DNA from 3 places in the Isoptericola maris genome. Region 3 is predicted to be linked to each of the others. Evidence: riboswitches for the same ligand, from Rfam matches in the RefSeq annotation. Region 3 holds a riboswitch; each other region holds the start of a gene.
What was found. A riboswitch is a leader RNA that binds a small molecule or an ion and turns the genes downstream of it on or off. The one in region 3 is predicted to bind cyclic di-AMP.
Positions count from the first base shown of each region.

Region 1 (4,646 bases), on a different contig from region 3:
GAGGAGGTCGCGGCGGCGGAACGTCACCGCTCCGGAGCCGAGCACGACGGCGACCCACGCCGCGAGCCCGGCGAGGGCGGCCGCCACGCCGATCGTCTCGGTACCGCCGAGCATGCCGCCGGCGCCCTGGCCGGCCGAGGCGAGCGCCCCGATGGTCAGCGGCAGCCACGACATGGCCGACGACCCACCGGCGGACAGCAGCGCGACGATCGCCTGGACCATGGGTTCGACGAACGCGAGCGCCACCACGACGACGATCGCCGCGACCTGTCCGCGCACGAGGACGCCGATGCCGAGGCCGAGCCAGGTGAACGCCACGAGGACGCCCAGGCCGCGTGCCCAGATGCCGAGGATCTCATCGGCACCGACGGCCAGCTCGGCGCCCGGGGCGGTCAGCACGGCCGTCGCGAGGCCGAGGGCTGAGACGAGTGCGAGCGCGACGCCGATCACCAGCGCTGCGACCGCCGTCGCGGTCGCCTTGCCGAGCAGGATCCGGGTGCGGGAGGGCACCACGAGAGCGGTCGGGACGATGCCGCCCGTGCGGAAGTCGGTGGTGCCCGCCAGCGCACCCAGGATCAGCAGGCAGAGCGTCACGACACCGACGGAGCCGGTGCCCGAGGGGCCGTTGCCGAGCAGGTCGAGCATGCCGCGCTGGACCGTGGCGTCGCCGACGTCGGTCAGGGCGCCGAGCTCGGGCATCAGGTCCGCCGAGGGCCCGGCGGAACCGGTGGACGCCGCGAACGCGTCGAGGCCCTGGAGCACACGGGGCATCAGGATGGTCAGGGCCTGGACGAGCGCGGCGCCCGCGACGGCGACGATCCCGATGACCCAGGGAGAGCGGGTGGAACGGAGCTTGAGCATCTCGGCACGGAACATCAGCGCACTCCTGCGGTGGTGGCGGTCAGGTCGAGGTAGACGTCCTCGAGGGAGGAGTCCTGGACGAGCTCGTCGAGCGGGCCCGCGGTGATGACGCGGCCCTGGCCGACCACGACGACGTCGTCGGCCACCTGGGTGACCTCGGCGAGGACGTGGCTGGCGAGCAGGACGGCGCCACCGCCGTCGGCGAAGGACCTCAGCATCTCGCGCAGCCAGCGCATACCTGCGGGGTCGAGGCCGTTGGCGGGCTCGTCGAGGACGAGGATCCCGGGATCGCCGAGGAGTGCCGCGGCGAGGCCCAGACGTTGCCGCATGCCCAGCGAGTAGGTGCGGACGCGGCGGTCGGCGGCGGGCGTCATCCCGACGATCTCCAGGACGTCGTCGACCCGGCGGGCCGGTATCCCGCCGGCCAGGGCGAGGATGCGCAGGTGGTCGCGGCCGGTGCGTCCGGGGTGCAGACCCCCGGCGTCGAGGAGCGCGCCGACGGTCCGCGCGGGGTCGTCGAGGTCGCTGTGACGGCGGCCCTGGACGAGGGCCTCGCCGGCGGTGGGCGCGGCGAGGCCGAGCAGGACGTGCAGCGTCGTGGTCTTGCCCGCGCCGTTCGGGCCGAGCAGCCCGACGACGCGTCCGCTCTCGACCGTGAGGTCGACGCCCTGCACGGCGTCGAACGTTCCGTACGACTTGCGCAGGCCGGTGATCTGTATGGCGGGCACGTGTTCCCCTCTCGTGTGTCCGCGCCGGTGCGGTGCGGTGCCTCCAGACTGGCCGGGGCGACGCCGTCGTCGCTTCTGGCGGGAGGGGGAACGTGGGCTACGACTTTTGGTGGAGGCCTCGCGGCAGAACGGGCTGGGCCCGCACTCCGGGGGAGTGCGGGCCCAGCCTGACGTGCCGTCCGGACGGTTCAGATGCGGATGAACGTCGGGTTGTTCTGCCACATCTTGCGCTTCACGACGCCGACGCCGGGACGCGCCGACTCGATGATCCTGCCGTTGCCGGCGTAGATGGAGACGTGACCCGGGGTGTAGACGATGTCGCCGGGGCGGGCCTTGGACCGCGAGACCGCCTTGCCGGCCCGCTTCTGTGCGGACGTCGTGCGCGGCAGCTTCTTGCCGACCGCCTTCTTGTACACGTACGAGGTGAAGCCCGAGCAGTCGAACCCGGACGACGGGCTGGTGCCGCCGTAGGAGTAGCGGTGGCCGACGTAGCGGTTGGCCACCTTGACGACCTTGGCGCCGCGGCTCTGCTTCGCCTTGAGCGTGATGGTGCGGTGCTTCTTGACCTTGGCCAGCCCGGTCGACCTGGCGGGCACCACGGTCAGGCGGATCCGGTTCTTGCCCACGTCGTAGCGCTTCAGGAGCGGCTTCATGCGCACGATGCCGTTCTTGTTCAGCTTCTTGACGTTGACCTTCTTGCCGTCGACGAAGAGCCGGACGCGGCCCTTCACGGCGTCGCCGCCCTTCGTGACCTGCACGGTGAACTTGGGGCGGGTCTTGCCCTTGCCCTGCTTGGCGGTCTTGCGCGAGACCGACGCCTTGACGACGGGCTTCGACTTCTTGGCCGTGATGACGCCGTGGCCGGCGGTCGGCAGGTGTGTCGTCGAGACGGTCGCCGCGGTGGGCGAGGGCGCTGCCGACGCTTGCCCGGCTCCGGCGACGACGGTGCCGCCGGCGAGCGCGGCGGACAGGGCGATGGCGACGGTCGAGCGTCGCAGGCGCGGCATGCGCGCGGTGGTGGCGCCCTGCGGGCGCGCAGCACTGTGGTGCATTGACATGGCGACCTCTCCAGCCTGCGAGATGAGCTGTCGGATGAGGCCGAGAAGTGATGGCCCGCCGTCGTGAGACGGCTTAACCCCGAGGGCGGCACGAGTCCGCCCGAAGAACGTGGTTCTCCCGCTGCTGCCGTGGGTTCGGTGATGTCGGGCCGCCGGCAGCACTCGGCTTGCGGCCCGACCGTTCACCCCGGACATGGGGCGACCCGGGCACGCTAGCGGCGAGTTCCTCGCAGATCACAATCAGATAACGATGGGTTGTGGGGCCACTCGGGGAGAAGGTGTGAAGAAATGCGTCGGCGGGCGCATTCCTCCTCGATACGGCAAATCGCTCTATTTCTCGCCACACAGGGACGGATCGACGCCCGATATATCACGAGTGCCCGATGAGAGCGCCACCATCCGAGGGCTGCGGGGTACCGTTCTCGCAGGTCATGCCGAGACCTTCACAACTCGGGGCGAGGCGCGCCGATCTCGGCTCACTCGAGCAGGCTGCCCGTCCGGGGAGCGGGCCAGACGCCGACGCACAGACCTGCTCGGTCGCCCTCGGCCCACGACTCCTCGCTGGGAGTCCACAGCACCCAGGTCAGGTCGGCCACGTCGTCGGAGCCTCTCGCTCCCGCACCGAGCAGCTCCGGGGTGCACCCGCGTGCGGCACGCGCCACCACGACGTCGGTGCCCGGCCACACCTCGTCGGCCGCCGAGTCGTGCCGCCCCACCACCTGCGCCGTGTGCTCGTCCCGGCACGGGACCACCTCGACCGTGTCCACCGACGTCGAGCCCGGGATGTCGGCCACGCACGAGCCCAGCACGAGCTGGACCGCGTGAGCCGAGGTCGGCTCGACGACGTCGGCTGCCACCGGCTCCCACGCGCGGTCGTGCGCCCGGTTCGCCCACCACGAACCCCCCGCGGCCACCGCCACGACCAGCACCACCACGGCCAGCACCGAGAACACCCAGACCCGTGCCCGACGGCGGGCGGCGGCGCGGTCGGCCGGCGTCGGCCCGCCGGGAGCTCCCCAGCGCGCCCCGTACGCGGCCGGGTCCTCGGGCACGACCGGCTGGTGGACCGCCGCGGACCGGCCTGCCGGGGTGCCGCCGTCGGACCCGCGGTGCCCCGGGCCTGGCGTCCCCTCCGGGCCCGGCGTTCCCTCCGGGCCTGGCGTCCCGGCCGGCCCCGGGCCGGGCGAGACGAACAGCGGGTCCTCGGAGCGGTCGGGAACGTCGGTCATGGGAACAACCTAGAGCGTGTCGATCGATCTGCCGGCGCCGCGGTCAACCGGCGAGGTCCAGCACGACCGGCACGTGGTCGCTGGCGACCTTGCCGCGCCGCTCGTCCCGGTCGATCGCCACCGACGTGACGCGGTCGCGCAGCGCCGGCGAGGCGTAGGCGAAGTCGATGCGCATCCCGCGGTTCCGCGGGAACGCGAGCTGCTGGTAGTCCCAGTAGGTGTAGGTGTGCTCGGCCGGCAGGTGCTCGCGGGTGACCTCGGTGTACCCGGCCTCCTCGAACGCCGCGAAGGCCGCCCGTTCCGGGGCGGAGACGTGCGTGTGCCCCTCGAACGCGGTCACGTCCCACACGTCCGTGTCACGGGGGATCACGTTCCAGTCGCCCAGCAGGCCGACCTGCGCCCTCGGGTCGGCCTGCAGCCACGCCGCGGCGTCCGCGCGCAGCCCGTCGAGCCAGGCGAGCTTGTACGCGTAGTGCGGGTCCGTCAGCGCACGCCCGTGCGGCACGTAGAGCGACCAGAGCCGCACGCCGCCACAGGTCGCGCCGATCGCGCGCGCCTCGACCCGCGGCTCCTGGCCTGGCTTGCCGAACGCCGGCTGGTCGGCGAACGACGTCGCGACGTCCTCCAGGCCCACGCGGGAGACCATCGCGACACCGTTCCACTGGTGGTACCCCGTGTGCGCGACCTCGTAGCCCGCCGCCTCGAACGGGGCCACCGGGAGCTGGTCGTCGCGGCACTTCGTCTCCTGCAGCGCGAGCACGTCGATGCTC
Region 1 covers NZ_JBLUNY010000002.1:293,478-298,123, reverse strand. The annotation lists gene ACH5HR_RS05535 (hypothetical protein) at 1-876, opposite strand, end outside; gene ACH5HR_RS05530 (ABC transporter ATP-binding protein) at 876-1,589, opposite strand; gene ACH5HR_RS05525 (C40 family peptidase) at 1,778-2,647, opposite strand; cyclic di-AMP (ydaO/yuaA leader) riboswitch at 2,649-2,798, opposite strand; gene ACH5HR_RS05520 (septum formation family protein) at 3,124-3,876, opposite strand; gene ACH5HR_RS05515 (exodeoxyribonuclease III) at 3,920-4,646, opposite strand, start outside.
Region 1: another riboswitch for cyclic di-AMP. It lies ahead of ACH5HR_RS05525 (C40 family peptidase); the one in region 3 lies ahead of ACH5HR_RS11130 (C40 family peptidase).

Region 2 (4,646 bases), on a different contig from region 3:
CTTGCGCGCCGGCCAGTACAGCGGGTTCAGCGTGAGCCCGCCGTAGATCCAGCACGTGGTGTCGCGGGTGTACAGGGTGTTCGGCAGCGGCGGCAGCAGGTACTCGCGGGCGTCCGGCGCCTCCTGGGCGAGCGAGACGTAGTCCGTGCGGTAGTCCGCCGGCAGGTCCGTCGTCGACAGCCCGCCCACCAGGGACCGCGCCAGATCCGACGGCGACAGCGAGTCGAGGTAGGCGCGCGTGCCCTCCACCATGCCCAGCCCGACGCGGTTCGGCACCACCTTGCGGTCCAGCAGCCACGCCCGCGCCTCCGGCAGCGCCATGGTCTGGGCGAGCAGGTCGTGCAGTTCGACCACCTCGACGCCGCGGCCGGTCAGCTCGTCGACGAAGTCCTGGTGGTCACGCTGGGCGGCCTCCACCCACATCACGTCGTCGAACAGCAGGTCGTCCGAGTTCGTCGGCGTCAGCCGCTCGTGCGCCAGGCCTGGCGAGCACACCAGGACCTTGCGCAGCCGACCCACCTCGGAGTGGACGCCGTACGTCGCCGCACCGCTCGCTCCTGCACTCATGCTTCTCCTTCGCTCACGCCGTCCCGCCTGCTCGGCCGTGGCGTGCAGCGCCGTCGGGCACCCGTTCTTCGCGATCCTGGCAGGCGCGGATGGGCCTCGCACCCTGACGACCGCTGCCCTCCGTGGGTAGGGTCGGGCGCCATGGCACTCCAGCTCGTGCAGGTGAACTTCAAGGCTCGCGACGAGGCGGCGCTCGGGCGGTTCTGGGCCGACGCGCTCGGCTGGAGCCTCGACAGCGAGGGCCCCGGGGTGGCCAACGTCGAGCCGCCGGGCTTCGACTGGCCGGACCCCTCCGCCGTCTGCGTCGACGTCGTCCGGGTCCCGGACCCCGAGACCGTGCGGTACCGCGCGCACCTCGACCTCGCCACGACGTCGCAGGCCCACCAGGCGGAGCTCGTCGCGCGGTTGCGCGACCTCGGGGCGCAGCCGGCGGACATCGGCCAGGGCGACGTGCCGTGGACCGTGCTCGCCGACCCGGAGGGCAACGTGTTCTGCGTGCTGGAGCCGCGGCCGCTCTACCAGGACACCGGCCCGATCGCCGCCGTGGTGGTCCACTGCGCCGACCCGCGCGCCATGGCTCGGTTCTGGGGCGAGGCGACGGGCTGGAAGGTCCACGAGGTCTCCGACGACCACGCCCGGCTGCGCGCCCCCCAGGACGTCGGCCCTTACCTGGAGCTGGTCCGCACGCCCGCGGAGACCGCCTGGACCCGCGTGCACCTGGACCTGCTGCCGTACCCCGGCGACTCCCAGGCCGCCGAGGTGGAGCGGCTGCGGTCGCTGGGCGCCACGGACGCCGACGTCGGCCAGGGCGACGTGCCCTGGGTCTGCCTCGCGGACATCGAGGGCAACGACTTCTGCGTCCTGGGGCGGGGCTGAGGCGGCCCCGGCCCGTCGACGCCCGGTCTCAGAGCACCCGCGCGAGCGCGTCGAGAGCCGCCGTCGGGTCCGGGCCGACGGGGATCATGACCACGCAGGACGCCCCGGCGTCCCACCGGGCCGCGACACCGCCCTGCACCTGCGCGGGCGTCCCGGCCAGCGCGAGGTCGTCGAGCCACTCGTCCGGCAGGTCCCGGACGAACTCTGCCCGCGAACCCGCTCGGCGGCGCAGCGCCCGGAACTCCTCGGCGAACGGCAGCGGCGCGACGTGCGGGTCCCAGTCGGGCTCCCCGATCCACTCCAGCCCGGGACGTGCCGTGTCCCGCGCACGCGCCGCGTCGTCGTCGACCGCCGCGACGTCGTAGGTGACGACCCGGTGCGGGCCCGCGGCGGCGACGTGGCCGAGCGCGGCCCGGACGTACGCGGGGGCGCACGGCTCCGCGAGGACGGTGCCGTCCGCCTGCCGCCCGGCCAGCGCGAGGGACCGCGGCCCCCGCACGCCCGCCAGCACGCGGGGGGTCGTCGTGGGGACGACGGCGGGTTCCAGCCGCACGCCGTCCAGCGCGACGTAGCGAGCGGTCCCGTCGAGCTCGACGACGTCACCCCGCACCAGCGCGCGGACGGCGCGCAGGTGCTCCTCGAGCAGCGTGAGCGGGCTGCTGGGCCACGCCCCCGCGGACCGCATCCAGCCCGGCATGCCGTGCCCCAGGCCGACGTCGACCCGGCCCGGGAAGAGCTGGCCCAGGGTGGCGACCTCCATCGCCGTGAACGCCGGGTTCCGCGCTGCGGCGGGCAGGACGCCGACCCCCACCCGGATCCGCTCGGTCGCCGCGAGGACCGCCGCCGCCTGCGCCGTGCCCCCGCGGAACCCGAGGTCCTCGACCACCCAGAGCTCGTCGAAGCCGTGCGCGTCGGCACGCCGGGCGAAGTCGAGGACGTCCCCGGCCGGCAGGTCCCGGGGCAGCATCACCCCGACCGCACGTTCCGTCGTCGTCTCGGAGGGTGCCACGTGGTCTCCTTCGTCGTCGGGCTCACCCGCGATCATGCCAGCGCCGGACATGCTGTTACGCGTTCGTGACAATCGGTGCCTCCGCGCGGTACGTTTCTGCATGCCTCGCCACGCCGCGAGGCACGTCGCACGGGCGCCGAGCCCTGTCACCGTGCGTCGTCGACCGAAACAGACACGGGGCGGGGGAACCAACGACGGGCGCCACGGCGTCCTTGGGGTGAAGCCGACCGCGCAGCGCGCGGCGGCCGGGTCAGTCTCCGACCCGAATCCGACAGCTAACCCCGAAGGCGCCAGGAGATGACGATGACCCGCTCCACCCGCGCACGCCGTGGCCGGCACTTCGCCGAGCCCCAGCCCCGCGCCTCCCGTGCTTCACGCACGACCCCGCGACCGGCGGCACGACTGGCACCACGTCCCGGGAAGGTCGGCGCCGGGTTCGCCCTCGCGCTCGCCACGGCGTCCGCCGTCGTCGCCCCGGCCGTCCTGCCGGAGGAGGCCAACGCCGAGGGGACCGGGACCACGACCCTCGATCCCGCGGCCCTCGCCGCCGCCGAACGGGCGGTCGCCGAGCGCTCCGACCGGTCGGCCTCCAGGTCCGGCACGGCCGCCCGGTCCGGCGTCGCGATCGTCGTCGACCGGGAGGCCAAGGTGTCCCGGGACGGCGACCGCGTCGACCGGGACTCGATCGAGATCGTGCCGGCCGACCCCGCCCCGGCCGCGCCGGACGAGCAGGTCCCGCCGCCGGGCTGCGACCCGAGCATCGACCCGCAGGGCAGCAACGGCCGCCTCTCCACGGCCGACCTCTGCGCGCCGTGGGCCGGCGCCGTGCTCCTGCGCGCCGACGCCGCGACCGCTCTCGCCGCGCTGAACGACGCGTACACCGAGCAGTTCGGCGAGCAGATGTGCATCACCGACGGCTACCGCAGCTACGACCAGCAGGTGGTGCTCAAGGGGCAGAAGCCCGGCCTCGCGGCCACCCCGGGCACCTCCAACCACGGCTGGGGCCTCGCGGTCGACATCTGCCCGGAGTCGTACGCCGGCGACCGCTGGGCCTGGCTCGCCGAGCACGGCCCCGCGGCGGGGTGGACCAACCCGGCCTGGGCACGCCAGGGCGGTGCGGGACCCTACGAGCCGTGGCACTGGGAGTTCTCCCCCGCCGCGTGACGGGTCGCGTCACTCCACGGTGACGGACTTCGCGAGGTTGCGCGGCCGGTCGACGTCCTCGCCCAGCGCCACGGCCGCGTGGTAGCCGAGCAGCTGGGTGGGGATGGTCAGCAGGATCGGGTCGAGCTCGACCTCGTTGCGCGGCACCTCGATGCGCGCCGTCGCCGCGTTCCCGAGCTCGACGCCCGGGTGCGTGATCGCGACGACAGCGCCGCCACGCGCCCGGATCTCCTGGGCCGCGGTGATGTTCCGCTCGACGAGGTCGTCGTCCGGGATGATCGCGACCGAGGGCAGCTCCGGGCTGATGAGAGCGAGGGGGCCGTGCTTGAGCTCGCTCGTCGGGTACGCCTCGGCGTGCCGGTAGGTGATCTCCTTGAACTTCTGGGCGCCCTCGCGTGCCACCGGGTAGCCCCGGACGCGACCGACGAAGAACAGGCTCGGCGCCGTCGAGAGCTCCTTGGCCGCGGCGGCGAGCGACTCCTCGCCGGCGAGGATCTCGGCGATCTGGCCGGGGATCGCCCGCAGCCCGGCGATGATGCGCCGGCCGTCGGCGAACGACAGGTCGTGCACGCGCCCGAGGGTGAGCGCCAGCAGCGCGAACCCGATCGACATGTGCGTCAGCGCCTTGGTGGAGGCCACCGCGACCTCGGGTCCGGCGTGCAGGTAGATGCCGCCGTCGACCTCCCGCGCGATGGACGAGCCCACGGCGTTGACGAGGCCGACGACGGTGCCGCCCTTGCGCTCCACCTCGCGGACGGCGAAGAGCGTGTCGGCCGTCTCGCCGGACTGGCTCACCACCACGTAGAGCGTGCTCGGCTCGATGATGGGGTTGCGGTAGCGGAACTCGCTGGCGGGCTCCGCGTCGGCGGGGATGCGCGCCAGGTCCTCGATCATCGAGGCCCCGAGCTGGCCGACGTAGTAGGCGGACCCGCAGCCCAGCACCTTGACGCGCTCGAAGCGGCGCAGGTCCCGCGGCTCGAGGTTGAGGCCGGCGAGCTTGGCGGTGCCGAAGCGGTCGTCGAGGCGCCCG
Region 2 covers NZ_JBLUNY010000002.1:498,175-502,820, forward strand. The annotation lists gene ACH5HR_RS06520 (arginine deiminase) at 1-567, opposite strand, end outside; gene ACH5HR_RS06525 (VOC family protein) at 709-1,443, shown strand; gene ACH5HR_RS06530 (LLM class flavin-dependent oxidoreductase) at 1,472-2,452, opposite strand; cyclic di-AMP (ydaO/yuaA leader) riboswitch at 2,604-2,756, shown strand; gene ACH5HR_RS06535 (M15 family metallopeptidase) at 2,756-3,616, shown strand; gene glmS (glutamine--fructose-6-phosphate transaminase (isomerizing)) at 3,626-4,646, opposite strand, start outside.
Region 2: another riboswitch for cyclic di-AMP. It lies ahead of ACH5HR_RS06535 (M15 family metallopeptidase); the one in region 3 lies ahead of ACH5HR_RS11130 (C40 family peptidase).

Region 3 (4,646 bases):
GAGGAGCAGCCCGCGGAAGCCGCCACGCCCTCGTGAGCCGACCACGACGAGGTCGGCCGCCGACGAGAACTCGGTGAGCAGCTCGGCCCCCGACCCGTCCAGCACGTGGCGCTTGATCGTGAGGCCCGGATGCTCCGCCTGGATCTGGTCGACGATCACGTCCAGCCCCGCCTCCACGTCCGCGAGCACCTGCTCGTGATCGATCTGGGACGGCAGCCAGGCGAGCACCCCGGCGCCCGACCCGAGCGGCACGCCGGCGACTGCGACCAGCTCGGCATCCCACGACTTCGCCTGGTCGACGGCGTACCGCAGTGCGACCTCGGACGTCGGCGAACCGTCGACGCCGACGACGATCCGGCTGACCTCGTGGACGGTGTCACCGTCGCGGCGCCGCGGGTCGTCGGCACCCTCACGGTGCGGGACCACGACCGTCGGGCAGTGCGCGTGCGCCGGCAGCGCCGACGACACGGTGCCGAGCAGACGCTCCGTGAAACCGCCACGGCCGCGGGTGCCCACCACGGCGAGCGAGTGCTCGGACGACATCTCGACGAGCACACCCGCCGCGTCCCCCGTGGCGACCGTGCCCTGCACCGGGACGCCGAGCGGTGCGACCCGCGCCTCGGCCTCCGCGAGCACTGCCTTGGCACCTTCGGCGATCGCCGTGTCGTCGAGTGCCGCGTATCCGCCGTCGAGCGACGCCGCCGTGAAGGAGGGCAGCGAGTAGCTGCACACGATGTGCAGCCCCCATCCGACCCGCTGGGCGTACGCCGCGGCCCAGTCCAGGGCGTGCAGGCTCGCGGTCGAGCCGTCGACGCCCACCAGGACGACCTCTGGACGTGTCATGTCGCGCCTCCCGTCATGTCCGGACCTCACCGTCCGGAGCCACCTTAGTTCAAGGATATCGAAAGACGCCCGCAAGGTGTAGCAAAGGGAAGCACGACGCCCCGACGTTCGCAGGGAACGTCGGGGCGTCGGTGATGCTGGAGAGGAAGCCTCAGCCGGTGACCCGGAGGAACACCGGGCTGGACTGCCAGATGCCGGACTGGCGGACCGTCCACCCGCCCGGACGCGTGGCCTCGATCTGCTGGCCGTTGCCGATGTAGATCGAGATGTGACCGGGCGACCAGATGAGGTCACCGGGCTGCGCCTCGGCGCGCGACACCACGGTGGTGGCGGACGAGCTACGCATCTGGCTGGACGAACGCGGCAGCGACGTCACGCCGACCTGGGCGTAGGCGTAGGTCACCAGGCCCGAGCAGTCGAACCCGGACGGCGAGGCGCCACCGACCACGTACTTGGTGCCGATGTACCGGGCGGCGATCGAGGCGACCTGCGAGCCGCGCGAGCCGTCCGCGGCGGGGGCCGCTGCGGACTCAGTGCTCGCAGCCGAGGTGTCGGCGCTCGTCGTGCTGGAGTCGACGGCGGTGCGCTCGGCCGACCGGGAGGGAGCGACCTCGCGGACGGGCTCCGGCTCGGGCTCGGGTGCCGCCTTGATCTCGGCCGCCTTGGCGACCTTCGGGGTCACCTTCTCGACGGACATCTTGGCCCCGGCGTCCACGGTGACGACCGGAGCCGACTCGAGGGCGGTACGAGCCTGGTCGGTCAGCGCGCCGAGGTCGACCGTGCTGAGCTTCTTGGCCGCGTCGTTGTCGACCGGAGCGGCCTGCGCCGCAGTGGCGCCACCGATGGTCGAGACGAGCAGACCACCAGCAGTGGCGACGACGGCGGCACGACGACCGGCAGCCGCAGACGGAGCGGCGAGCATCGGGCGGCGTGCGGCACGGTGCTTGCCGCGCGTCCTGGTAGGTGCGTTCACGTGTTCCCTCTCCTGTCGCCTACGAGGTCAGCTGTCGGGTTCGGGTGGGAGAAATCACCCGGCCACCGAGAACTCTCGTTCTCGACGACTTCACCCCAAGGACACCGTCTCCGGTGCCCGAAAGTGGGTCCCCCGCTCCTGCCGGCGGTCTTGGTCCCTGACCGGTGGCAGGACTCGGCGTCCGGTCAGGATCCGGAAGAGTTCTCGACCGGACGTGGAAACCGTAGCGGATCTCGGCGGCCATGTCACGTTTAGGTCACGGTGATCCGTGACGCAGCCCGCTGGAGGCCTCCCGGACCCGCTGGACGCCCCGCTGAAGCCCGTGATCACGCCGCCCGGACAGTTCCCCGTCCGCGCGGCCCCGGACGCTCAGCGGCCCTTCCCGCCCCGAGACACCAAGAGGCCCCGCCGCGCAGGTGCGCGGCGGGGCCTCGTCGGTGTCGTGGAAGCGTCAGCCCACGCGGATGAACGTGGGGTTCGACTGCCAGATGTTGCGGAACTGGATCGTCTTGCCGGGACGCGGCGCGTCGATCTGCGTGTTGCCGCCGGCGTAGATGGCGATGTGGCCCGGGGACCAGATGAGGTCGCCCGGCTGCGCGGCGGAGCGCGAGACGACGGTGCCCGCGTAGCGCTGGTCCGACGAACCGCGCGGCAGCGAGACGCCGGCCTGCGCGAACACGTACTGCGTGAAGCCCGAGCAGTCGAACCCGGACGGCGACGTGCCGCCGGAGACGTACGGGACACCCACGTAGCGCGAAGCGATGGAGATGATGGACGAGCCGTTGGCCGAGGCCGGTGCGGCGGCCTGGGTGGAGGAGGAGGACGACTCGCTGCTGCTCGTGTCGACGGCGGTGCGCTCACCCGAACGGGACGGGGCGACCTCGCGGACGGGCTCCGGCTCCGGCTCCGGTGCCGCCTTGATCTCGGCGGCCTTGGCGATCTTGGGGGTGACCTTCTCGACGGACATCTTGGCGTCGGCGTCGACGGTGACCACAGGGGCCGCCTCGAGGGCCGTCCGAGCCTGGTCGGTCAGCGCGCCGAGGTCGACGGTGCTGAGCTTGTTGGCCGCGTCGTTGTCGACCGGAGCGGCCTGTGCTGCGGTGGCGCCACCGATGGTCGAGACGAGCAGGCCACCAGCGGTGGCCACGACGGCGGCCCGACGGCCAGCAGCCGCGGACGGCGCAGCCAGCACGGGACGGCGTGCGGCACGGTGCTTGCCACGCGTGGTGCGAGCAGTCACGTTCAACCTCTCCTTGTCGCCTACGAGGTCAGCTGTCGGGTTCGGGTGGGAGAAAACACCCGGCCACCGAGAACTCGCGCTCTCGACGACTTCACCCCAAGGACACCGTCTCCGGTGCCCGAAAGTGGGTCCCCCGCTCCTGCCAGCGGTCATTCGTGGAAACCAGGACGGCGGCAGGGTTAGGCGTCCGTCCCGGTACTCGCCGGAGGAATCTCCCGCAAGCGTGTCCGACCGTACCCGAACCGGCTGGCGATGTCACGTTCCGATCACGACCCTGTGGACGGCCTCCGCGCAGCACCTGGACCCGCCTTCCGCAGCACCGGGGAGACGCCGCCCGGAACGCGCTCAGCGCGCCGCGACGAACAGGTGCTTGGCGAGGTCCTCGGGCAGCTCGAGGCCCTCGTCGGCGCCCGAGGCCTGCACGGCGTAGTAGTCGCCGATCGCTCTCGCCTGGACGCGCGTGCCAGGCAGCAGCCCGACCTTCGCCAGCCGTGCGAGGAACTCGTCGTCGACCTGGACGGGCTCGGCGATGCGCTGCAGCACGACCGTCACCTCGTCGGAGCCGCCCCGCAGGAAGGTCGGCAGGGACTGCACGCCGTCGAGGAACGGCACGTCCTCGTACTGCTCGCCCAGCTCGGACAGTCCCGGGATCGGGTTGCCGTAGGGGTCGTGGTGCGGGTGGTCGAGGAGTGTGACGAGGCGCCGTTCGACGAGGTCGCTCATGACGTGCTCCCAGCGGCACGCCTCGTTGTGGACGTGCTCCCAGTCCAGCTTGATGACGTCGGTGAGGAGCCGCTCCGCCAGCCGGTGCTTGCGCATGACGCGGGTCGCCTTCGACCTGCCGTCGTCCGTGAGCTCGAGGTGACGGTCGCCCGTGACGATCACCAGGCCGTCCCGCTCCATCCGCGCGATCGTCTGCGAGACCGTGGGCCCCGAGTGACCGAGGCGCTCCGCGATCCGTGCACGGAGCGGCGTGATGCCCTCCTCACCGAGCTCGTAGATCGTCTTGAGGTACATCTCGGTGGTGTCGATCAGGTCGGTCACGTCCACTCCCGTCTTGAGGCCCGGGCCTAGTCTATTCGCACACGTCACCGTTCGAACGTCCTCGCACGTGCGAACGGACACACCACGAGCCACGGAGCCCATATGACCCTGCAGATCCCCTCGTCGCTGCTGCCGTCGGACGGCCGGTTCGGCTCCGGTCCGTCGAAGGTTCGCACGGCTCAGGTCATGGCTCTGGGTGCGGCCGGGGACCCGGCCCGGCCCGTGCTCGGCACCTCGCACCGGCAGCCTGCCGTGAAGGACCTGGTCCGCCGGGTGCGCGCGGGCCTCGCGGACCTCTTCGACCTTCCCGACGGCTACGAGGTCGTGCTGGGCAACGGGGGGTCGACGGCGTTCTGGGAGGTGGCGACGGCGTCTCTCGTCCGTGAGCGGGCCCAACACGCGACGTTCGGCGAGTTCGGCGCCAAGTTCGCGGCTTCGACGCGCCGTGCACCGTTCCTGGCCGACCCGGAGGTCGTCGAGGCCGCACCGGGGAGCGTGGCGTACCTCGCGCCGTCGGACGCCGTGGACGTCTATGCCTCTCCCCAC
Region 3 covers NZ_JBLUNY010000006.1:200,881-205,526, forward strand. The annotation lists gene ACH5HR_RS11125 (universal stress protein) at 1-843, opposite strand, end outside; gene ACH5HR_RS11130 (C40 family peptidase) at 995-1,816, opposite strand; cyclic di-AMP (ydaO/yuaA leader) riboswitch at 1,817-2,006, opposite strand; gene ACH5HR_RS11135 (C40 family peptidase) at 2,268-3,056, opposite strand; cyclic di-AMP (ydaO/yuaA leader) riboswitch at 3,059-3,214, opposite strand; gene ACH5HR_RS11140 (iron-dependent transcriptional repressor DtxR) at 3,402-4,100, opposite strand; gene serC (phosphoserine transaminase) at 4,203-4,646, shown strand, end outside.